Linked DNA regions of Piscinibacter gummiphilus. Each later gene encodes a partner of the first gene's protein in a complex. Links are inferred from orthologs where the notes say so. Each region holds a gene or a part of one and is shown on either strand. Other genes may lie near its edges.

Region 1 (7,586 bases):
TTCGCTGGCAACAACATGAACCGGCTGAAGTCCGGCGCCGTGCTGGCCGTGCCGTCCGCCGATGCCGTCCGCGCCGTCACGCCGGCCGAAGCCCGTTCGCTGATCCAGGCGCAGAGCGCCGACTTCGGTGCCTACCGCCAGCGCCTGGCCGGTGGTGTGCGCGAAACCAAGGTCGACGGTTCGTCCCGCCAGGCCAGCGGCCAGGTCAAGGCCGAGGTCGACGACCGCAAGCAGGCCGCAGCCCCCGCACCCGACAAGCTCGTCCTGAGCAAGGGCGCCAGCGCCAAGGCGTCCGCGCCGGAATCGCGCCTCTCGAAGGAACGCGAGCAGAAGGAAGCCGCCGCCCGCGTGGCCGAACTCGCCAAGAACGTCGAGGACCTGAAGAAGCTGTCCGGCGCCCAGCAGGGTGGCAAGGCCGGTGCGCCGGCCGCTGCCGCCAGCAAGCCGGGTGTCGCCGTGCAGACGCCCACCGCCACGCCCACGGTGCCCACCCCCGCGCCGAAGCCGGCTGCGGCCCCCGCACCGGCGCCCACGCCCGCTCCGGCCCCCGTGCCGGCTCCGGCTCCCGCACCGGTCCCCGCGCCAGCCCCCGAACCGGCTCCCGCGCCGGCCTCGGCTGCCGTCGTGGCGCCCGAGCCCGCTTCCGTGCCGGTCGCTGCCGCGGCTTCGGAGCCGGAAGCCGTGGCCAGCGCACCGGTGGCCGCGCCCCCGGCCTCGGCCGCTGCCCCGCGCCGTCCGGTGCCTGCACCGGCCCCGGTCGAAGAGCCGTCCATCTTCGAAGACAACCCGCTGGTGCTCGCCCTTGGCGCGCTGCTGGTGATCCTGCTGGCCGGCTACGGCATCTACACCGTCCGCAACCGCAAGAAGAAGGACAGCGGCGAAACGTCGTTCCTCGAGAGCCGCCTGCAGCCCGACTCGTTCTTCGGCGCCAGCGGCGGCCAGCGCATCGACACCCGTGACGCCAGCGGCGCCTCGTCGTCGATGAGCTACTCGCTCAGCCAGCTCGACGCCATCGGCGACGTGGATCCGGTCGCCGAGGCCGACGTGTACCTCGCCTACGGCCGCGACCTGCAGGCCGAGGAAATCCTCAAGGAAGCCATGCGCGCCAGCCCGGAGCGCCTGGCCATCCGCACCAAGCTGCTCGAGGTCTACGCCAAGCGCCGTGACACGAAGGGCTTCGAACTGCTGGCCACGCAGCTGTACGGCCTGACGGGCGGGCAGGGCGAGGACTGGGCCAAGGCCCAGGAGCTCGGCCTCCAGATCGAACCCGAGAACCCGCTGTACCAGCCGGGTGGCGTGCCCGCGCAGGTCGAGGGTGATGGCCGTCCGTCGGCCGAACTGCTCGGCGCGAGCACCATGCCGCAGTCGGTCCTGCCGTCGCCGTCCGAGTTTGGCGCCAGCACCGGTTCGTCGAGCGGTTTCGACAGCACCGGTTCGGGTGTCGACCTCGACCTCGACCTGGGCTTCGACGACTCCCCGCAAGCCGCCGAGCCGCCCCCGGCCCGCCTGACCGAGCAGACGCAGCCGTTCCCGGCCGCCTCGCAGGACGACCTGGGTGGCATGCGCTTCGACCTCGACGAGCCCACGCTGCCGGCCACGCCGGCGCAGCCGGTGGCCAAGCCGCCGGTGTCCAACTCGGGCTCGATGGAGTTCGACCTGTCGTCGATCTCCCTCGACCTGGGCTCGCCGAACGACGAACTCACCCAGCCGGCCACGCCGGTGAAGGGCGCGCCGCCGGCGGCCGACTTCGCCGACATCGACCTGGGCGAAGCCGCCGGCGAAGATGGCGACCCGATCGCCCGCAAGCTGGAGCTGGCCGAAGAGTTCCGCCAGATCGGCGACATGGAAGGCGCACGCGACCTGCTGCAGGAAGTGGTGGCCAAGGCCACCGGCTCCGTGAAGCTGCGTGCCCAGGCCATGCTGGACGAACTGGGCTGATTGCAGTCCGTCCCGATGCGGCCGGTTCGGGGTTCCCGGCCGGCCGTTCTCATTGAGGTCCCTGCGTGAATTCCGAGGCCGAAGCATCCGTGGCCGAGAGGGCGAAGGGCCCGAGGCTCGCGCTGGGCATCGCCTACCGCGGCCAGGCCTACAGCGGCTGGCAACGCCAGCCCGTCGAACCCACCGTGCAGGGCCGGCTCGAGTCGGCGCTGTCCGAGTTCGCTGCCCAGCCTGTCGACACGATGTGTGCCGGCCGCACCGACACCGGGGTGCACGGGCTCAACCAGGTCGTGCACATCGACCCGCCGGTGGTCCGTGAACTCAACTCCTGGGTGCGGGGCACCAACCGCTACCTGCCCCCCGACATCGCCGTGCTGTGGTGCCGCGAGGTGGGCCCCGAGTTCCACGCCCGCTACAGCGCCCTCGGGCGGCGCTACACCTACGTGCTGCTGGAGTCGCCGGTGCGACCGGCCATCGAGGTGGGGTCCGCCGGCTGGGTGTTCACGCCGCTCGACGGCGACCGCATGCGCGAGGCCACGTGCGTCCTCATCGGCGAACACGACTTCAGCGCCTTCCGCTCGTCCGAGTGCCAGGCCAATTCGCCGGTGCGCCGACTGAACGCCATCGAGATCCGCCGCTGCGGGGCGTACTGGCGCTTCGACTTCGACGGCAACGCCTTCCTGCACCACATGATCCGCAATATCATGGGCTGCCTGATCGCCGTGGGTGCCGGACGGCGACCGCCGTCCTGGATGGCGGAGGTGCTGGCCGCTCGCTTGCGTCTGCATGCCGCGCCCACGTTTTCCCCGGCGGGGCTGTACTTCGCCGGTCCGTACTACGATCCCGCCCTGGACCTGCCGACCCATACCGCGGCGATGGACTGGCTGCCCCGCTGATTTCCGAGCCGCCCACGCTCACGATCGATGGTTTTCTCCTGCGCCTGCCGGCGCCCCGTGCCATGACCCGACGCACCCGAATCAAGATCTGCGGCCTCACCCGCGAAGTCGACGTCGACGCCGCCGTCGAGGCAGGTGCCGATGCCATCGGCCTCAACTTCTACGAGCGAAGCCCGCGTCATGTGAGCGTGGAGAAGGCTGCCCGGCTCGCGAGCCGGCTGCCGCCCTTCGTCACGCCGGTCGCGCTGTTCGTCAACGCCGGCGCCGCCCTCATCGAGGCGGTCACTGCCGCCATCCCGAACGCGGTGCTGCAGTTCCACGGCGACGAGCGCCCGGAGCAGTGCTGGCAGGCGGGCCGTCCCTACCTGCGGGCCGCCCGCATGTCCCCCGGCTTCGATTTGTTAAACTTCGCCCTCCAGTATCCCGACGCTCAGGCCCTGCTGCTCGACACCCACGTCGAGAGCTACGGCGGCAGCGGAAAGGCATTTGATTGGTCTCTCATTCCTCACGGCGTGTCCCGTCCGGTCGTTTTGTCTGGTGGGTTGCATGCCGAAAATGTGATCGAAGGCATCTTCAGGGTCCGGCCATGGGCCGTTGATGTGAGTTCCGGCGTCGAATCGGCAAAGGGCATCAAGGATGCCCACGCCATCCGCCGGTTCTGCGATGCGGTGCGCGAAGCCGATGCCCGGCTGGCCGCCGCGCCCAACTGAAGATTCCAAGGATTTCCATGACTTACCAGCAACCCGACGCCCGGGGGCATTTCGGCCCCTATGGCGGCACCTTCGTGGCGGAAACGCTGATCCACGCGCTTGACGAACTGAAGTCCGCGTGGGACGCGGCCCAGAAGGATCCCGACTTCCTCGCCGAGTACCGCAGCGAACTGGCCCACTTCGTGGGCCGCCCGAGCCCGATCTACCACGCCGCGCGCACCAGCCGGGAACTGGGCGGCGCCCAGATCTACCTGAAGCGCGAGGATCTGAACCACACGGGCGCGCACAAGGTCAACAACACCATCGGCCAGGCGCTGCTCGCGCGCCGCATGGGCAAGAAGCGGGTGATCGCCGAGACCGGCGCCGGCCAGCACGGCGTGGCCACGGCCACCATCTGCGCCCGCTACGGCATGGAGTGCGTGGTCTACATGGGCAGCGAGGACGTCAAGCGCCAGTCGCCCAACGTGTACCGCATGAACCTGCTGGGCGCCACCGTGGTGCCCGTGGAAAGCGGCTCCAAGACCCTGAAGGACGCGCTGAACGAAGCCATGCGCGACTGGGTCACCAACATCGAGAGCACGTTCTACATCATCGGCACGGTCGCGGGCCCGCACCCGTACCCGGCGATGGTGCGCGACTTCCAGCGGGTGATCGGCGACGAGTGCCTCGTGCAGATGCCGGCCATGCTGGGCGGCGGCAAGCAGCCCGACGCGGTCATCGCGTGCGTGGGCGGCGGCAGCAACGCCATGGGCATCTTCTACCCGTACATCGACGTCGCCGGCACGCGCCTGATCGGCGTCGAGGCGGCGGGCGAGGGCCTCGACAGCGGCAAGCACTCCGCCACGCTGATCGCCGGCTCGCCCGGCGTGCTGCACGGCAACCGCACCTACCTGCTGCAGGACGACAACGGCCAGATCACTGAGACCCACTCGATCTCGGCCGGCCTCGACTACCCCGGCGTGGGCCCCGAGCACGCGTACCTGAAGGACATCGGCCGCGCCGAGTACGTCGGCATCACCGATGCCGAGGCGCTCGCCGCGTTCCACCACCTGTGCCGCACCGAGGGCATCATCCCCGCGCTCGAGTCGTCGCACGCCTTCGCGCACGCCCTGAAGCTCGCCCACACCATGCGCCCCGACCAGAGCCTGCTCGTGAACCTGTCCGGCCGCGGCGACAAGGACATCGGCACCGTCGCCGACCTGTCCGGCGCGTCGTTCTACAACCGGCCCTCGGAAGCCGGCCGCACCGTGAAGGGCGCCGAAGCGCTCGCGAAAGGCCGCGCATGAGCCGCATCAAAGCGTGTTTCGACGCCCTCAAGGCAAAAGGCCGCAAGGCACTGATCCCCTACATCGCCGCCGGTGACCCGTTCCCCGATGCCACCGTCGAGCTGATGCTCGCGATGGCCGAGGCCGGTGCCGACGTGATCGAGCTGGGCGTGCCGTTCTCCGATCCCATGGCCGACGGTCCCGTCATCCAGCGGGCCGCCGAACGTGCGCTGTCGCACGGCATCGGCACCCCGCAGGTGCTCGCCTACGTGCGTGCCTTCCGCGAGAAGAACCAGACCACCCCGATCGTGCTGATGGGCTATGCGAACCCCATCGAACGCTACGACCAGCGCCTGGGCGCCGATGCCTTCGTGCGCGACGCGGCCGAGGCCGGCGTGGACGGCGTGCTGGTGGTCGACTATCCGCCCGAGGAATGCGAGGCCTTCGCAGCCCGTCTGGCCGCGCACCAGCTCGACCCCATCTTCCTGCTGGCCCCCACGTCCACCGAGCAGCGCATGAAGGACGTGGGCCGCATCGCCCGCGGCTATGTGTACTATGTCTCGCTGAAGGGTGTGACCGGGGCCGGGAACCTGGACACCGGCGCGGTGGCCACCATGGTGCCGCGCATCAAGGCCCACGTGGGCGTGCCGGTCGGGGTCGGTTTCGGCATCCGTGACGCCGAAACGGCCAAGGCCGTCGGCGAAGTGTCCGATGCGGTCGTGATCGGGTCGAAACTCATCCAGATTCTGGAAGTCCAAACACGCGACAATGTCGTTTCCGAGGCGGCGAAGTTCATCGCTGAAATCCGCACCGCGCTCGACACCCTGAAAGGAGTCCACCGATGAGTTGGCTTGAAAAACTGCTGCCTCCCAAGATGCAGCAGACCGACCCGAGCGAACGCCGCACGGTCCCCGAAGGTCTCTGGATCAAGTGCCCGTCCTGCGAGACGGTGCTCTACAAGAACGACCTCGAGCAGAACGTCAACGTCTGCCCGAAGTGCGGCCACCACCACCGCATCGGCGCCCGCGCGCGCCTGAACGCCTTCCTCGACGGCGAAGGCCGCTACGAGCTGGGCCAGGAAGTGGTGCCGGTCGACGCGCTGAAGTTCAAGGACAGCAAGAAGTACCCCGAGCGCCTCAAGGCCGCGATGGAAGCCACCGGCGAGACCGATGCGCTCGTCGTGATGGGCGGTGCCATCCACACCATCCCCGTGGTGGCGGCCTGCTTCGAGTTCGACTTCATGGGCGGCTCGATGGGCTCCGTGGTGGGCGAACGCTTCGTGCGAGGCGTCGAGACCGCCGTCGAGCAGAAGGTGCCCTTCATCAGCTTCACCGCCACCGGCGGCGCGCGCATGCAGGAAGGCCTGCTGAGCCTGATGCAGATGGCCAAGACCAACGCCGCGCTCACGCGCCTGGCGAAGGCGAAGCTGCCGTACGTCAGCGTGCTGACCGACCCGACGATGGGTGGCGTGTCGGCGAGCTTCGCGTTCATGGGCGACATGGTCATCGCCGAACCGAAGGCCCTGATCGGCTTCGCCGGTCCGCGCGTGATCCAGGACACCGTGCGCGAGAAGCTGCCCGAAGGCTTCCAGCGCGCCGAGTTCCTCGTGCAGAAGGGTGCCGTCGACATGATCGTCGACCGCCGGGAGCTGCGCGGCACCATCGCGCGTGCGCTCGCGATGCTGCAGCGTCAGAGCGCCGACGCGGTCGCCTGATCCTTCTCTCTCTGTTCCACCCAAGGGCGGCTTCGGCCGCCCTTGTGCTTCCCGAGTCACCCGCCATGCCGTTGCCCACCAACCTCGACGAATGGCTCGCCCACTGCGAGCGCCTGCACCCCAGCACCATCGACATGACGCTGTCGCGCATGACCGAGCTGAAGGCGCGCCTGGGGCTCGCGTTCAAGGTGCCCGTCGTCACCGTGGCCGGCACCAACGGCAAGGGCTCCACGTGCGCGATGCTGGAGGCCGTGGGCCTGCAGGCGGGCTACCGTGTGGGGCTCTACATCAAGCCGCACTTCGTGCACTTCGAGGAGCGCTGCCGCGTCAACGGCGCGATGGTGTCCGCGGCCGACCTCGTGCCGCACTTCGAGGCGGTGGAGCAGGCGAGGGGTGACATCACCCTCACGTACTTCGAGTTCACCACGCTCGCCATCATGCGTCTGCTGTCGCAGGCGGACGTCGACTTCGTCATCCTGGAAGTGGGCCTGGGCGGCCGACTGGACGCGGTCAACGTGATCGACACCGACTGCGCTGTCATCACCAGCATCGACCTCGACCACATGGATTACCTGGGGCCGGACCGCGAATCCATCGGCCGCGAGAAGGCCCAGATCATGCGCCCGGGCAAGCCGGCCATCGTGAGCGACCCGGTGCCGCCCGCGAGCCTGGCGGCTCATGCCGAGGCCATCGGGGCCGACCTGTGGCAGATCGGCCGCGATTTCAACTACGCCGGCGACAAGCAGCAGTGGGGCTGGGCGGGCCGCAGCAAGCGCTTCAACGCGCTGGCGTACCCGGCGCTGCGCGGTGCGAACCAGCTGCTGAACGCCTCCGGCATGATCGCCGTGTTCGAGGCCCTGCGCGACCGGCTCCCCGTCACGGCACAGGCGATCCGCAACGGCCTGGCCATCGTCGAACTGCCGGGCCGGTTCCAGATCATGCCGGGGCAGCCCACCGTGGTGCTCGACGTGGCGCACAACCCGCACGCGGTGGCCACGCTCGTGAACAACCTCGACAACATGCCCTTCCACCCGCGCACCCGCGTGGTGTTCGGTGCGATGAA
Region 2 (7,348 bases), 2.6 Mb from region 1 along the record:
TCGACAAACGCGCCATCGCCATCGTGCAGGCGGCCGCACCGTTCGGGTCGTTCACCACCGCGATGCGCCGGGGTGCCGACCAGCTCGTCATCACGTCGCGCTTCCGCTTCAGCCGCGAGGACGGCCTCGAGACCACGCTGAGCGCCCCGCAGCAGCAGTAACCCACTTTCCCTGACCCCGCCATGTTCCGCTACGTCATCGCCGGCAACCCGGTCGAACACAGCCAGTCGCCGTTCATCCACGCCCGCTTCGCCGAACAGACCGGCCAGCCCGTCGCCTACGACCGGCTGCTGTGCCCGCTCGACGCGTTCGCGCCCACGATCCAGGCCTTCGCCGACGGCGGCGGCTCGGGCTGCAACATCACCGTGCCGTTCAAGTTCGACGCCTTCGCGATGGCGAAGCGCACGAGCGAACGCGCGGCGCTCGCCGAAGCCGCCAACGTGCTGCGGTTCGACACCGACGGCTGGTACGCCGACAACACCGACGGCATCGGCCTCGTGCGCGACATCGAACGCAACGCCGGCATCCCGCTCGCGGGCAAGCGCGTGCTGCTGGTGGGCGCCGGTGGCGCGTCGTCGGGCGCGCTCGGCCCGCTGCTGCAGGCCGGCCCGGCCGAACTCGTGCTGGCCAACCGCACCGTGGCGAAGGCCCAGACCCTGGTCGACCGCCATGCCGCGGTGGCCGCGGCGAGCGGCACGCACCTCGTGGCGCGGGGTCTCGACGAACCGGGCACCGCCTTCGACGTGGTGATCAACGCCAGTGCGTCCAGCATGGCCGGCGCCGGCATCCCCGTGTCGTCCGCCGTGCTCAAGCCCGGCACGCTGGCCCTCGACATGATGTACGGCCCGGCGGCCCGCGGGTTCATCGACTGGGCCACGTCCTTCGGCGCCGTGGGGCGCGACGGCATCGGCATGCTGGTCGAGCAGGCCGGCGAGGCCTTTTTCGTGTGGCGCGGGATCCGGCCCGACACGGCGCCCGTGCTGAAGGCGCTGCGCGAGAAGGTCGACGCGAAGTGAGATCGTTCGGCCGCCTCGTGGGGCTGCTGGTGGTGTCCCTGCTGGCGCTGCAGCTGTTCTTCGCGGCGCGCATCGCCCTGATGGCCGTGGTCGACCCGCAGTCCACCACGTTCCAGCGTTCCGAGATGTGGCGGCTGCTCACCGAGCAGGGCCAGATCGCCTGGGCCCAGGAGTGGGTGCCCGACGAGCGCATCTCCCACCACCTGAAGCGGGCGGTGATCGCGTCCGAGGACGCCACGTTCACCGACCACGGCGGCGTGGACTGGGATGCGCTCGAGAAGGCCTGGGAGAAGAACCAGAAGGCCGAGGCCCGCGCCGACAAGCTCAACCTGCGCGAGGAACAGAAGCAGGCGAAGAAGCCCGCCGCGACGCCGGCCCGCCGGGCCGAGCCGAAGGTGATCGGCGGCTCCACCATCACCCAGCAGCTCGCGAAGAACCTGTTCCTCGCCGGCGAGCGCAGCCTCGCCCGCAAGGGGCAGGAGATCGTCATCACCTTCATGCTGGAGGCGGTGCTGTCGAAGCAGCGCATCCTCGAGATCTATTTGAACAACGTCGAATGGGGCGAAGGGGTGTTCGGAGCCGAAGCGGCCGCCCGGCACTACTTCCGCGTCCCGGCCTCCGCCCTCGGCACCTACCAGGCCGCCCGGCTGGCGGTGATGCTGCCGGCGCCCAAGCGCTTCGAGAAGCGCCCGGGCTCGCCGTACGTGCTCGGGCGGGCGGCGACGATCCAGGCGCGGATGGGGGCGGTCGAGTTGCCCTGAGGCCCGAACGGCCGGCGCCCGTCGCTAGAATCCCGCGATGGCATCCACCCTGACCGCCGAACTGGCGAGCGCCGCCGCGCGGCTGATCGTCGAGGAAGGCATGGAGTACGGGCCCGCGAAACGCCGGGCCGCCCGTGTGCTGGGCCGCGCTTCCGTGCGCCCGGCCGAACTGCCCGACAACGACCTGGTGGAAGACGAGGTGCGCGCGTACCTGGCCCTCTTCTGCGCCGACACCCAGCCCGCCGAGCTGCGCGCGCTGCGCGAGACCGCGGCCACCTGGATGGAACGGCTGCAGGCCTTCCGGCCCCACCTGACCGGCGCCGTCTGGCGCGGCACCGCCACCCGGCTCAACAGCATCCACCTGCAACTCTTCTGCGACGACTCGAAGGAAGCGGAGATCTTCCTGCTGGACCGCCGCGTCGAGTTCGACGTCGGCAGCGTCGACGGTCCCCGCAACCGCCCGATCGACGTGCTGAGCTTCGCGGTGCCGAACGCGGAACTCGGCGAGCTGGTCACGCTCCACCTGAGCATCCTCGACTTCGACGACCTGCGGGGCGCGCTGAAGGCCGACACCCAGGGCCGCACCGAACGCGGCGACCTGCCGGCCCTGCGCCGCCTCCTCCAGGACACCCCGCCCACCCCATGAACCGACGACACCTCCTGATCAGCGGCGCGGCCGTGGCCGCCGTCGGCGCGGGCGCCGGCCTCGCCTGGTGGCAGCAGCGCCCCTCCGCCCCCGGCCCGGAAGCCGCGCTCTGGCGCATGCAGTTCGACGCGCCGGCTGGCGGCACGCTGCCGATGTCGTCCCTCCAGGGCAAGCCGCTGCTGCTCAACTTCTGGGCCACCTGGTGCGCGCCGTGCGTCAAGGAGATGCCGATGCTGGACGCGTTCCAGCGCGCGCAGGCGGCCGCCGGATGGCAAGTGGTGGGCCTGGCAGTCGACGGGCCCACTCCCGTGAGAGAATTCCTCGCCGCGCGGTCGATCGGGTTCAAGATCGGGCTCGCGGGCATGGAAGGGGTCGAACTGTCGCGATCGCTCGGCAACGCCAACGGCGGGTTGCCCTTCAGCGTGGTGTTCGACCGCGAGGGCCGGGTGGTGGACCGCAAACTCGGAGCCTTGACCGAAGAAAACCTGGCCGATTGGGCCAAACGGGTGAACGCGTAAGCCCTGTCCGACAAGAATTTCAAGAATTGCGGCCAAAAGCGCCTAAAGCGCGTAAAGTTCAGCCTTCGCAAATTCCACGGCGCTGACGCAATGGCAGTTCTCGTTCTTCACGGCCCCAACCTCAACCTGCTCGGCACCCGCGAGCCGACGGTGTATGGGTCGGTGACTTTGGAACAGATCAATGCCGAATTGACGAAATTGGGCGCGGATGCCGGAGTGGAGGTGAAAACCTTCCAGAGCAACCACGAAGGCGCCCTCGTCGACCGCGTGCAGGCCGCTCGCACCGACGGCACCACGTTCATCGTGATCAACCCCGCCGCCTACACCCACACCAGTGTCGCGCTGCGCGACGCGCTGGCGGGCGTGGCGATCCCGTTCATCGAAGTGCACCTGTCGAACGTGCACCGCCGCGAACCGTTCCGGCATCATTCGTACTTTTCCGACCTGGCCGACGGCATCATCGTCGGCCTCGGACACAAGGGCTACCGCCTGGCACTGGGTCACGCGATCGAACGCGACCTCGCCAGCCGCCCTGCCTGACCGGCTCTCACCAGACCCTTACAAGCCGGTGCGACCGCGCCCCGCGGCGACACCCGGCCTCCTCGAACAAAGACTGCAGTTGGAGAACTCATGGACCTGCGCAAACTGAAGACCCTGATCGACCTCGTGTCGGAGTCGAACATCTCTGAACTCGAGATCACCGAAGCGGATGGCAAGGTGCGCATCGTGAAGGCGGACCCGAACGCGGCCGTGGTGATGACCGCAGCCCCGGTGGTCCAGCAGGCTGCCGTGCCCGCACCGGTGGCCGCTCCCGCGGTTGCCGCCGCCGCGCCGGCCGTCGCCGCAGCCCCGGCCGAACCCGCCGGCCACACGGTCAAGTCGCCGATGGTCGGCACGTTCTATGGCGCGGCCAGCCCGGGCGCGAAGCCCTTCGTGGAAGTGGGCACCGTGGTCAAGGAAGGCCAGGCCATCTGCATCATCGAAGCCATGAAGATCATGAACGAGATCGAAGCCGACAAGTCCGGCACGGTCACGAAGGTGATGTGCGAGAACGGCCAGGCCGTCGAGTTCGGTCAGCCGCTGTTCATCATCGAGTAAGCGCGGCATGTTCAAGAAGATCCTCATTGCCAACCGCGGGGAGATCGCGCTGCGAATCCAGCGCGCCTGCCGCGAGATGGGCGTCAAGTCCGTCGTCGTCTACTCCGAGGCCGACCGGGACGCCAAGTACGTCAAGCTCGCCGACGAGGCCGTCTGCATCGGCCCCGCCGCCTCGGCCCAGAGCTACCTCAACATGCCGGCGATCATCTCGACGGCCGAGGTCACCGACGCGGAAGCCATCCACCCCGGCTACGGCTTCCTGTCCGAGAACGCCGACTTCGCCGAGCGGGTCGAGCAGAGCGGCTTCACGTTCATCGGCCCCACGCCAGAATCCATCCGGATCATGGGCGACAAGGTCTCGGCCAAGCAGGCCATGATCAAGGCCGGTGTGCCGTGCGTGCCCGGCTCCGAAGGTGCCCTGCCCGAAGACCCGAAGGAGATCATCCGCCAGGCCCGCGCCATCGGCTACCCGGTGATCATCAAGGCCGCGGGCGGCGGCGGTGGCCGCGGCATGCGTGTCGTGCACACCGAGGCCGCGCTGATCCACGCCGTGCAGACCACGCGCAGCGAAGCCGGTGCCGCGTTCGGCAACCCGGCGGTCTACATGGAGAAGTTCCTCGAGAACCCGCGCCACATCGAGATCCAGATCCTCGCCGACGAGCACAAGAACGCCGTCTGGCTGGGCGAGCGCGACTGCTCCATGCAGCGCCGCCACCAGAAGATCATCGAGGAAGCCCCGGCGCCGGGCATCCCGCGCCGCGTGATCGAGAAGATCGGCGACCGCTGCGCCGCCGCGTGCAAGCGCATCGGCTACCGCGGGGCCGGCACGTTCGAGTTCCTCTACGAGAACGGCGAGTTCTACTTCATCGAGATGAACACCCGCGTGCAGGTGGAGCACCCGGTGACCGAACTCGTGACCGGCATCGACATCGTGCAGATGCAGATCCGCGTCGCGGCCGGCGAGAAGCTGCCGTTCACGCAGCGCCAGATCCAGATGCACGGCCACGCCATCGAGTGCCGCGTCAACGCCGAGGACCCGTACAAGTTCACGCCGTCGCCCGGCCGCATCACCGCCTGGCACGCGCCGGGTGGCCCGGGCGTGCGCGTCGACTCGCATGCGTACACGAACTACTTCGTGCCGCCCAACTACGACTCGATGATCGGCAAGATCATCACGCACGGCGACACGCGCGAGCAGGCCATCGCCCGCATGCGCATCGCGCTGTCCGAGACGGTCGTCGAAGGCATCCTGACCAACATCCCGCTGCACCGCGAGCTGATGGTCGACGCGAAGTTCGTCGAAGGCGGCACCAGCATCCATTACCTCGAAGGCTGGATGAGCCAGCACAAGCGCTGATGATCGAACTGCTGCTCCTGGTGCCGGAGGACCTCGTCGAGTCCGTGTCCGATGCGTTGATGGACGAACTCGAGGCCCTGTCGGTGTCGGTGGAAGACGCCGATGCCGACACCGATGCCGAACGCGCGCTGTTCGGCGAACCGGGCATGCCCCCGCCCAGCGCGGGCTGGCAGCGTTCGGTCGTGACCGCGCTGTTCGCCGACGAGGACGTCGCCACCGAAGCCGCCACGCTGCTGCTCGCCCAGGACTGGGCGCAGGAGAAGGTGCACGTGCAGGCCATGCGTCCGGTCGTCGAGCAGGACTGGGTGCGGCTCACGCAGTCGCAGTTCTCGCCGGTCGAGATCACGCCGTCGTTCTGGATCGTGCCCACGTGGCATGAGCCGCCGGCCGCTGCCGAGCGCTTCATCCGCCTCGACCCGGGCCTCGCCTTCGGCACCGGCACGCACCCCACCACGCGCATGTGCCTGCGCTGGATCGCCAACCAGGCGCCGACGTTCTCGGGCTCGTGGTCGCGCGTGCTCGACTACGGCTGCGGCTCGGGCATCCTCGCCATCGGCGCGGCGCTGCATGGCGGCCGCGACATCGACGCGGTCGACATCGACGAGGCGGCCGTGATCTCCACCAACGCCAACGCGGCGGCCAACGGCGTCACGCTGAAGGCGGCGCTGCCCGACGGTGCGTCCGGCACGTACCCGCTCGTGCTGGCCAACATCCTCGCGACACCGCTCAAGCTGCTGGCCCCGCTGCTGTGCGGACACGTCGCCCCCGGCGGTCACCTCGTGCTCGCCGGCATCCTGGAACGACAGGCCGACGAACTGAAGGCCGCCTACGCACCGTGGTGCGACCTCGAGGTCAGCGACAGCGAGGACGGCTGGATCCTGATGACGGCCCGGCTGAAACCGTGATGGCGCGTGGCAAAATTTCGCCATGAGCCTGGCCACCCGTTGCACCGCCTGCGGTACCGTCTTCCGAGTCGTCCAGGACCAGCTCAAGGTCTCCGAAGGCTGGGTGCGGTGCGGCCGGTGTGACCAGGTCTTCAACGCCATCGAAGGGCTGTTCGACCTCGAACGCGACGCCCCGCCCGACTGGAACCCGCCCCCCGCGCCACCGCAGCCGCCGGCCTCGACCATCACGTCGGCCTACCGCGCGCCCGTCGAACAGCCCGAGGACGAGGACGTCTTCAGCCTGAGCGACGAGGACCGCATCCACTCGCGCTTCTTCCAGCCCGAGCAGGACGACGTCTCGCAGACGCCTGCCCAGAACATCGCCGAACGCGACCGCGTCGACTTCGCCGACGCCCAGTTCAACGACGCGCTGATCGCCGACGTCGAGGCCGACAACCCGTCCACCGAACGCCCGCCGGTCGAGGAAGAACCACCGCCGCCGAAAAAGCGCAGCACGTCGTCGAAGTCGGCCAAGGCCTCGCCCGGCTTCCTCCGCGACGCCAAGCGCAAGGCGCGCTGGCGCAGCCCGCGCGTGCGCTTCGGGCTCTCGCTGCTCGTGCTGCTGCTGTCGGCCACGCTCGCAGGCCAGGCCGCACTGCACTTCCGCGACGTCGTGGCCACCCGCTGGCCGGCCGCACGCCCGGCGCTGGTGGCCGCGTGCGAACAGCTGGGCTGCTCGGTGGGCCTGCCGCGCCGCATCGACGACCTGTCGGTGGAAAGCAGCGCGCTCTCGCCGGCGAACGGCGGCGGGTATCGCCTGTCGGTGGTGCTGCGCAACCGCGGCCACATGGACCTCGCGCTGCCCTCGATCGACCTCACGCTCACCGACTCCGAAGGCCAGATGGTCTCGCGGCGCGCGCTCTCGCCCGCCGACTTCCGCATCCAGCCGGCCCACCTCGCAGCCGGCGCCGAAGCCACGCTGCAACTGGTGCTCGCGGCCGAGGGGCCGCGCGTGAGCGGCTACACCGTCGAAATCTTCTATCCTTGACCCCCCAGGCGGCCACCCGA
Region 3 (7,376 bases), 570 kb from region 1 along the record:
CTGCGCCAGGAACTGCTGGCCGACGGCATCGTGTTGCAGGACTCCCCGCAAGGCACCACCTGGATGAAGGCCTGACGTGGTGCGAATCGTCACTCCTGATTTCTGGGACGAGGCCTGCCGCCACCTGTCCAAGCGCGACCGTGTCATGCGCAAGCTGATTCCGATGTTCGGCGACGCCCGGCTGCAGAGCCGCGGGGACGCCTTCACCACGCTCGCGCGCTCCATCGTGGGTCAGCAGATCTCGATGAAGGCCGCGCAGACCGTGTGGGAGCGCCTGGTCGAAGCGGTGGACGGCGAGGCCGAACGGGTCAAGCCGGCGGCCGTGCTGGCCGTCGAGGCACAGCAGCTGCGCGAAGCCGGCATGTCTGCCCGCAAAGTCGACTACGTGCTCGACCTGGCACGCCACTTCGAGAGCGGCATGGTGCACGTGAAGCAGTGGCAGCAGATGGACGACGAGGCCATCATCGAGGAACTCGTCGCCATCCGCGGGATCGGACGGTGGACCGCCGAGATGTTCCTCATCTTCCACCTGCTGCGCCCGAACGTGCTGCCCCTGGACGACCTGGGGCTGATGAAAGGCATCAGCCAGAACTACTTCAGCGGCGAACCCGTCTCCCGGGCCGAGGCCCGCGAGGTGGGTGACGCCTGGGCGCCATTCCGCTCGGTGGCCACATGGTACATTTGGCGGAGCCTTGAACCTCTGCCTGTGTCGACCTGAGTGAACCGAAGCGCCCCTGTGCGCGATCACGTTGCCGCCCCCGCACCACGCGCCGCGGCCCACCAGTTTTGCAGGACCCCACCCGATGAGCAAACGTCACTTCCTTGAATTCGAGCAGCCGATCGCCGAACTCGAAACGAAGATCGAAGAGCTGCGCTACGTGCAAAGCGAATCCGCGGTCGACATCTCCGACGAGATCTCGCGGCTGAGCCAGAAGAGCCAGCAGCTCACGAAGGACATCTACTCGAGCCTCACGCCGTGGCAGGTCGCGCAGATCGCGCGCCACGCCCAGCGTCCGTACACGCTCGACTACATCAACGAGATCTTCACCGAGTTCCAGGAACTCAAGGGTGACCGCGCCTTCGCGGACGACCAGTCCATCGTCGGCGGCCTCGCACGCTTCAACGGCCAGGCCTGCATGGTCATCGGCCACCAGAAGGGCCGCGACACGAAGGAGCGCGCCGCGCGCAACTTCGGCATGTCGCGCCCCGAGGGCTACCGCAAGGCCCTGCGCCTGATGAAGCTCGCCGAGAAGTTCGGCCTGCCCGTGTTCACGCTCGTCGACACCCCCGGGGCGTACCCCGGCATCGGCGCCGAAGAGCGCGGCCAGTCGGAGGCCATCGGCCGCAACATCTTCGAGATGGCGCAGCTGGAAGTGCCGGTCATCGTCACCATCATCGGTGAAGGCGGCTCGGGCGGCGCGCTGGCCATCAGCGTGGGCGACCAGGTGCTGATGCTGCAGTACTCGGTGTACTCGGTGATCTCGCCGGAAGGCTGCGCGTCCATCCTCTGGAAGACGTCCGAGCGCGCGCCCGACGCGGCCGAGGCCATGGGCATCACCGCCCACCGCCTGAAGGCCCTGGGCCTCGTCGACAAGATCGTCAACGAGCCGGTCGGTGGCGCCCACCGCGATCCGAAGCAGATGGCCGCGTACCTCAAGCGCGCCCTGAACGACGCGCTGCGCCAGGTCAGCGACCTCAAGCCGAAGGAACTGCTGGAGCGCCGCTACGAGCGCCTGCAGGCCTACGGCCGATTCAGCGACACCAAAGAGCGCTGATCCTCGCCGTGAGGGGCATCGTCGCGGTCGCCTGCAGCGGGGGCCGTGACTCCCTCGCACTGTTGCACGCCACGGCCACCGCGGCGCGCGGCCAGGGGCTCGACGTCGTCGCGCTCCACATCCACCACGGGCTGCTGCCCGAAGCCGATGCCTGGTTCGACCACGTCGAATCCATGTGCAGGCGATGGGCCGCCGAAGGCCTTCCCGTTCGTTTCATCGGCCACCGCCTCACCGCGCGGCCTCGCCGCGGCGAGAGTGTCGAGGCCTGGGCGCGCGATGCGCGCTACGCCGCACTCGCCACGATGGCGCGGGAGGCCGGTGCCGGCCTCGTGCTGCTGGGCCATCACCGGAGGGACCAGGCCGAGACCTTCCTGCTGCAGGCCCTGCGGGGCGGCGGTGTCGCAGGCCTCTCCGCGATGCCGTCGCGCATCGAACGAGACGGCCTCGTGTGGCAGCGTCCCTGGCTCGACGTGCCGCGTGCCCACATCGAGCAGTACGTCCGGCAGTGCGGACTCGACTCCGTCGACGATCCCAGCAACACCGACCCGCGTTTCGCGCGCAACCGCCTGCGCGAGGCCGTGTGGCCTGTGCTGGTGGAGGCCTTCCCCGATGCGGAGGTGGCACTCGCGGCGTCCGCGCGCTGGGCGCAGCAGGCCGCGCAGGTGCTCGATGAAGTCGCCGCGGCCGACCTCGCCACGTGCGCCGTGGGCGAACGGCTCGACATCGCGGCTTGGTCCCGGCTCGGCGAAGCGCGTCGCATCAACGCGCTGCGGGCGTGGTTGCGGGAACGTCGGGGAGAACCCGCCACAGCGGCACTCGTCGAGCGGTTGCGCACCGAGTTGATCGGCACGGGGCCCGCGTGCTGGGCATGGGCCGGTGGAGAACTTCGCCGCTACCGCGGGCGCCTGTCCTTCGGGCAGGCCGTCGCCGCAGTGGCACCGTCGCGCGAGCCCACGCTCGCGATCCGCCGGGCCGGACGCTACCGGCTGCCGGGGTGGGGTGGGGCGGTCCATGCGACCCGCGTCGACGAAGGCGGCGTGCCGCTCGCGTGGCTCGCGCACCTCGACCTGCGCGAGCGCCAGGGTGGCGAGCAGTTCCAGGCGGGCTTCTCGCGGCCTGCGCGCAGCCTCAAGAAGCAGTACCAGGCCGCGGGCGTTCCCGAGTGGGACCGCGGTGGTCCGCTGCTGTTCAGCGGGGGGCAACTGGTGTTCGTGCCGGGCCTCGGCATCGACGCCAGGGTGGTCGGATTGCCCGGTCAAGCGCAAATGATGCTGGCCTGGGAGGCCGCGAACGTGACCGAAGGGTGACAGGCCGCGCTAAAATCCCCGGTTGCGCTCCGAGGCGCATCCCCTCATTTCTGCGACATCCCTTTTCATGGCACTCATCGTTCACAAATACGGCGGCACCTCCATGGGCTCCACGGAGCGCATTCGAAACGTCGCCAAGCGGGTCGCCAAATGGGCCCGTGCCGGGCACCAGATGGTCGTCGTTCCCTCGGCCATGAGCGGTGAGACCAACCGCCTGCTGGGCCTGGCGAAGGAACTGTCCCCGACCCAGACCACCGACGCGCTGCTGCGCGAACTCGACATGATCGCCTCCACGGGCGAACAGGTCTCGGTGGGCCTGCTCGCCATCGCGCTGCAGGCCGAAGGTGTCGAGGCCGTGAGCTATGCCGGCTGGCAGGTGCCCGTGCGCACCGACAGCTCGTACACGAAAGCCCGCATCCAGAGCATCGACGACGCACGCGTGCGCGCCGACCTGGCCGCCGGCCGCGTCGTGATCGTCTGCGGCTTCCAGGGCGTGGACGACAAGGGCAACATCACCACGCTCGGCCGTGGCGGCTCCGACACCTCGGCCGTGGCCGTGGCGGCCGCGATGAAGGCCGACGAGTGCCTGATCTTCACCGACGTCGACGGCGTCTACACCACCGACCCGCGCATCGTGCCCGAGGCACGCCGCATGGCCACCGTCAGCTTCGAGGAAATGCTCGAGATGGCGAGCCTGGGCTCGAAGGTGCTGCAGATCCGTTCCGTCGAATTCGCCGGCAAGTACCGCGTGCCCACGCGCGTGCTCTCCAGCTTCACCCCGTGGGACATCGACATCGCCGAAGAGGCGCGCTCCGGCACCCTGATCACTTTTGAGGAAGACGAAAAAATGGAACAAGCAGTTGTGGCTGGCATCGCCTTCAACCGCGATGAAGCGAAGATCTCCGTGATGGGAGTGCCCGACAAGCCTGGCATCGCGTTCCAGATCCTCGGCCCCGTCGCCGAAGCCAACATCGACATCGACGTCATCATCCAGAACGTCTCGCACGACGGCAAGACCGACTTCTCGTTCACGGTCCACCGCAACGACTACCAGCGCACGCTCGACCTGCTGAACGCGAAGGTCGTGCCCGCCACCGCCGCCACGCAGGTCGTGGGCGACCCGAAGATCTGCAAGGTCAGCATCGTCGGCATCGGCATGCGCTCGCACGTGGGCGTGGCCTCGAAGATGTTCCGTTGCCTGGCCGACGAAGGCATCAACATCCAGATGATCACCACCAGCGAAATCAAGACGAGCGTGGTCATCGACGAGAAGTACATGGAGCTCGCCGTGCGCGCTCTGCACAAGGCCTTCGATTTGGATCAGCCCGCTGGCTGAAAACCCGAATTCTCGGGTTAGAATGCGCGCTGTGCTGGAGTCGTGACCGAGTGGCCGAAGGTGCTCCCCTGCTAAGGGAGTATGTGGGCAAAACCTGCATCGAGGGTTCGAATCCCTCCGACTCCGCCAACCAACGCAATGCAAGGAAGCCCCGCTCGCCGGGGCTTTTTTGTGCCCGCACGAAAGGTGAAGACATGCGCAGGATCATCGCGACCGCCTGGATCGCCCTCGCCGCAACAGGCTGCGGCAACACGCCCACCGCGATCCCCGAAGAGTTCGTGCTGTGGAAGACAGTGCGCGTGCCCGCCGCGTCGGCGACCGCGTTCGCCAACTGCCTCGAGCAGGAGTTCTACAAGTCCCACTCGGTCACCGCGACCACCGTGCGGCAGCAGCGGCAGCCGGGTGGCAGTCGCGTGGAAACGTGGGGCAGCTCACGCGGGCTCCAGGTGCGTGCGGACGTGTTCGACGATGGGCGCGCCGAGCTCCGCGAACTGAAGGACTCCCAGCTCGTCGACACGAGCGGGGAACGGCGGGCTTTCCTGCGTTGCTTCGACCTGCACTCGCCGTACTAGGGGCCGGGCACGGTTTCAGCGCGCCTCCGGTGGCTCCAGTTCGCCGAACGCCTTCGTCGCCGCATCCTCGGGCGACAGCGCGCGCCAGTTGGGGCGTGCCGCGAGGTCGGTGACGAACTCCTTCAGGTCCTCGTCACCCAGGCCCTCGTCGAGGGCCATCATCTTCTTCACGGTGCCGTCGATCCATTGCTGATCGGTCAACCGGGTCGTGTCCTTCGTGGGCATGCGCGTCTCCTTCGGGCAGACCGCCTGCCCGCTGCATCTTCGCCAGCAGGCGGCGTTCCCGCAATGATGTGCACGTGTCCCGCGCGGGCATAAAAAAACCCCGGTCACCCGGGGTTCTCTTCGGTCGCAGCACCCGCGGGACGCGGGCGTGCGGCGCGTGAAGGCGATCAGGCCTTCTTGGCCTTCTTCGCGGGAGCGGCCTTCTTCGGGGCCGGAGCCTTGGCAGCCTTGCGAGCGGCAGCCTTCGGGTCCACGGCGGCCTTGAAGCCGGCGCCCGGGGTGAACTTCGGCAGCTTGGCGGCAGCGATCTTGATCTTCGCGCCGGTGCTGGGGTTCACGCCGTTGCGGGCGGCACGGGCGTGCTGCTTGAACGAGCCGAAGCCCGGCAGCGTGACGGCGTTGCCCTTCTTGACGTTGGTGACGACCGCGTCGAGCAGCGTTTCCAGGATGCGACCGGCTTCGGCCTTGGTCAGTTCGTGCTTGGAGGCCAGGTGCTCGATCAGTTCGGTTTTGTTCATTCTTTCGTTTCTATCGGTTGCGCCCGCCATTCGCGGGCTGCCGCATTGTGACGGAAACTTCGGGCCAATCGGCACGAGACGCCCGTTTGGGTGCATGGACACTGTGTGGGAATCCCGGAAGGGTGGTCGCGACGCAACGACGGAATTGTGCAAACATGCCGTCTTCGAGATTCGGCCGAGGGCCGTGGGGAGCGTGCTCTGGTGTGGATCAAGCGGTTGGTGTGGGCCCTCGCGGCCCTCGTGGTGCTCACCGGTGCGGTCTGGCTGGGCGCGCCCCCATTGATGAAGTCGCAGGGCGAGGCGCGGCTCACTGAGATGCTCGGCCGCACCGTCACGCTCGGGCGCGTGAGCATCCATCCGTGGCGCCTTCAACTCGTGGTCGAGGACATCGCCATCGCGGGGGCGGCCGGTGATGCGGCGCCGCTGCTGACCATCGACCGCCTGCTCGCGAACGTCTCGGCCAGTTCGGCGTTCCGCCGCGCGCCGGTGCTCGAAGCGATCGAACTCACGCGTCCGCGTGTCCGCGTGGCGCACACCGCGGCGGGCCGCTACGACATCGACGACCTCATCACCCGCTTCACGCCGAAGCCTTCGAGCGAGCCGGCCGGCGAGCCCGCGCGTTTCGCGCTCTACAACGTGCAGGTCACCGATGGCGAGGCGCGGTTCGACGACCGCCCGGCGGGCCGCGTGCACGAGCTCAAGCAGCTGCAGCTGTCGCTGCCGTTCCTGTCGAACCTGCCGGCCCAGGTGGAGGTGAAGGTCGAGCCGCGCCTCGCGTTCCTGCTGAACGGAGCGTCGTTCGACACCGGCGCGCAGGCCACGCCGTTCGCGCAGACCCGCAGCGGCACGTTCAAGCTGGGCCTCGACCGCTTCGACCTCGCGCCGTACCTCGTGTACGTGCCGAAGGCGCTGCCGGTGAAGGTGGTGCGCGGCGTGCTGGGCGGCGACCTCGAGGCGGCGTTCTCGATCGCCCCGGACGGCCAGCCCAGCGTGACCCTCCGCGGTTCGGTCGAGGCCGACGACGTCGCGGTGGCCACCGCGGCCGATGCCGAACTGCTCGGCTGGAAGTCGCTGAAGGTCGGGCTCGCCGACGTGCAGCCGCTGGCGCGCAAGCTCCACTTCGCCTCGGTCGATCTCGACGGCCTGTCGGTGCAGGCCCGGCGCCTCGCCGACGGGCGCATCGACGGCATGCCGGCGCCGTCCCCATCGGAAGCGGCTTCCGCGCCTGCCCCAGCGGCGTCCGCCGCCTCCGCCGTGCTCGGCAAGGCCGAACCGCTGCCCTGGGAGGTGAAGGTGGACGCCTTCCACCTCACGCACGGCCAGGTCGCGTGGCGCGATGCCACGGTGGTGCCGGCCGCGGCACTCGACCTCGTCGACGTCACGGCGAAGGCGGGCCCGGTGAGCCACCCGGCCACGGCGCCGACGCCGCTGTCGGCTTCGCTGCGCATCCGCTCGGCCGGCGACAAGCCGCAGGACTGGGGCGCGGTGTCGGTCGAAGGCGAGGGCGGGACTGCCAGCGCCGCCGCGAACGTCACGGCCGATGCGATCGCGCTCGAGGCGCTGCAGCCGTACCTGAACGCGGTCGCCACGCCGCGCGTGGCGGGACGGCTCTCGGCCCAGGCCCGGCTCGAGTGGGCCGGGGG

Evidence for each region.
Region 2: the proteins of accD (region 1) and accB are in contact, whole or in part, in a solved structure (PDB 8UXZ), measured with the Escherichia coli proteins. The link is inferred for Piscinibacter gummiphilus from one-to-one orthologs.
Region 3: the proteins of accD (region 1) and A4W93_RS14355 are in contact, whole or in part, in a solved structure (PDB 8UXZ), measured with the Escherichia coli proteins. The link is inferred for Piscinibacter gummiphilus from one-to-one orthologs.

The regions. Positions count from the first base shown.
Region 1 is NZ_CP015118.1:2,634,764-2,642,349, forward strand. The notes cover bases 4,588-7,586. They hold accD (acetyl-CoA carboxylase, carboxyltransferase subunit beta), read left to right. Parts: upstream 4,588-5,650; coding sequence 5,651-6,523; downstream 6,524-7,586. Other genes in these bases: trpB (tryptophan synthase subunit beta), read left to right, coding at 4,588-4,830; trpA (tryptophan synthase subunit alpha), read left to right, coding at 4,827-5,654; folC (bifunctional tetrahydrofolate synthase/dihydrofolate synthase), read left to right, coding at 6,589-7,586. Also shown: A4W93_RS11710 (motility hub landmark protein FimV), read left to right, coding at 1-1,938; tRNA pseudouridine(38-40) synthase TruA, read left to right, coding at 2,028-2,834; A4W93_RS11720 (phosphoribosylanthranilate isomerase), read left to right, coding at 2,897-3,544; more of trpB, read left to right, coding at 3,562-4,587.
Region 2 is NZ_CP015118.1:5,284,934-5,292,281, forward strand. The notes cover bases 2,545-5,305. They hold accB (acetyl-CoA carboxylase biotin carboxyl carrier protein), read left to right. Parts: upstream 2,545-3,571; coding sequence 3,572-4,039; downstream 4,040-5,305. Other genes in these bases: A4W93_RS24160 (TlpA disulfide reductase family protein), read left to right, coding at 2,545-2,941; aroQ (type II 3-dehydroquinate dehydratase), read left to right, coding at 3,032-3,481; accC (acetyl-CoA carboxylase biotin carboxylase subunit), read left to right, coding at 4,047-5,305. Outside these bases: A4W93_RS24140 (energy transducer TonB), read left to right, coding at 1-161; aroE (shikimate dehydrogenase), read left to right, coding at 183-1,016; A4W93_RS24150 (transglycosylase domain-containing protein), read left to right, coding at 1,013-1,777; A4W93_RS24155 (hypothetical protein), read left to right, coding at 1,815-2,423; more of A4W93_RS24160, read left to right, coding at 2,420-2,544; more of accC, read left to right, coding at 5,306-5,396; prmA (50S ribosomal protein L11 methyltransferase), read left to right, coding at 5,396-6,301; A4W93_RS30145 (zinc-ribbon and DUF3426 domain-containing protein), read left to right, coding at 6,324-7,328. UniProt on the Escherichia coli protein: This protein is a component of the acetyl coenzyme A carboxylase complex; first, biotin carboxylase catalyzes the carboxylation of the carrier protein and then the transcarboxylase transfers the carboxyl group to form malonyl-CoA.
Region 3 is NZ_CP015118.1:3,212,321-3,219,696, forward strand. Bases 1-2,789 are described here. They hold A4W93_RS14355 (acetyl-CoA carboxylase carboxyltransferase subunit alpha), read left to right. Parts: upstream 1-803; coding sequence 804-1,775; downstream 1,776-2,789. Other genes in these bases: cysS (cysteine--tRNA ligase), read left to right, coding at 1-75; A4W93_RS14350 (DNA-3-methyladenine glycosylase family protein), read left to right, coding at 77-718; tilS (tRNA lysidine(34) synthetase TilS), read left to right, coding at 1,784-2,789. Also shown: more of tilS, read left to right, coding at 2,790-3,082; A4W93_RS14365 (aspartate kinase), read left to right, coding at 3,150-4,418; A4W93_RS14375 (hypothetical protein), read left to right, coding at 4,613-4,990; A4W93_RS14380 (hypothetical protein), read right to left, coding at 5,006-5,215; A4W93_RS14385 (HU family DNA-binding protein), read right to left, coding at 5,383-5,763; A4W93_RS14390 (DUF748 domain-containing protein), read left to right, coding at 5,950-7,376. UniProt on the Escherichia coli protein: Component of the acetyl coenzyme A carboxylase (ACC) complex. First, biotin carboxylase catalyzes the carboxylation of biotin on its carrier protein (BCCP) and then the CO(2) group is transferred by the carboxyltransferase to acetyl-CoA to form malonyl-CoA.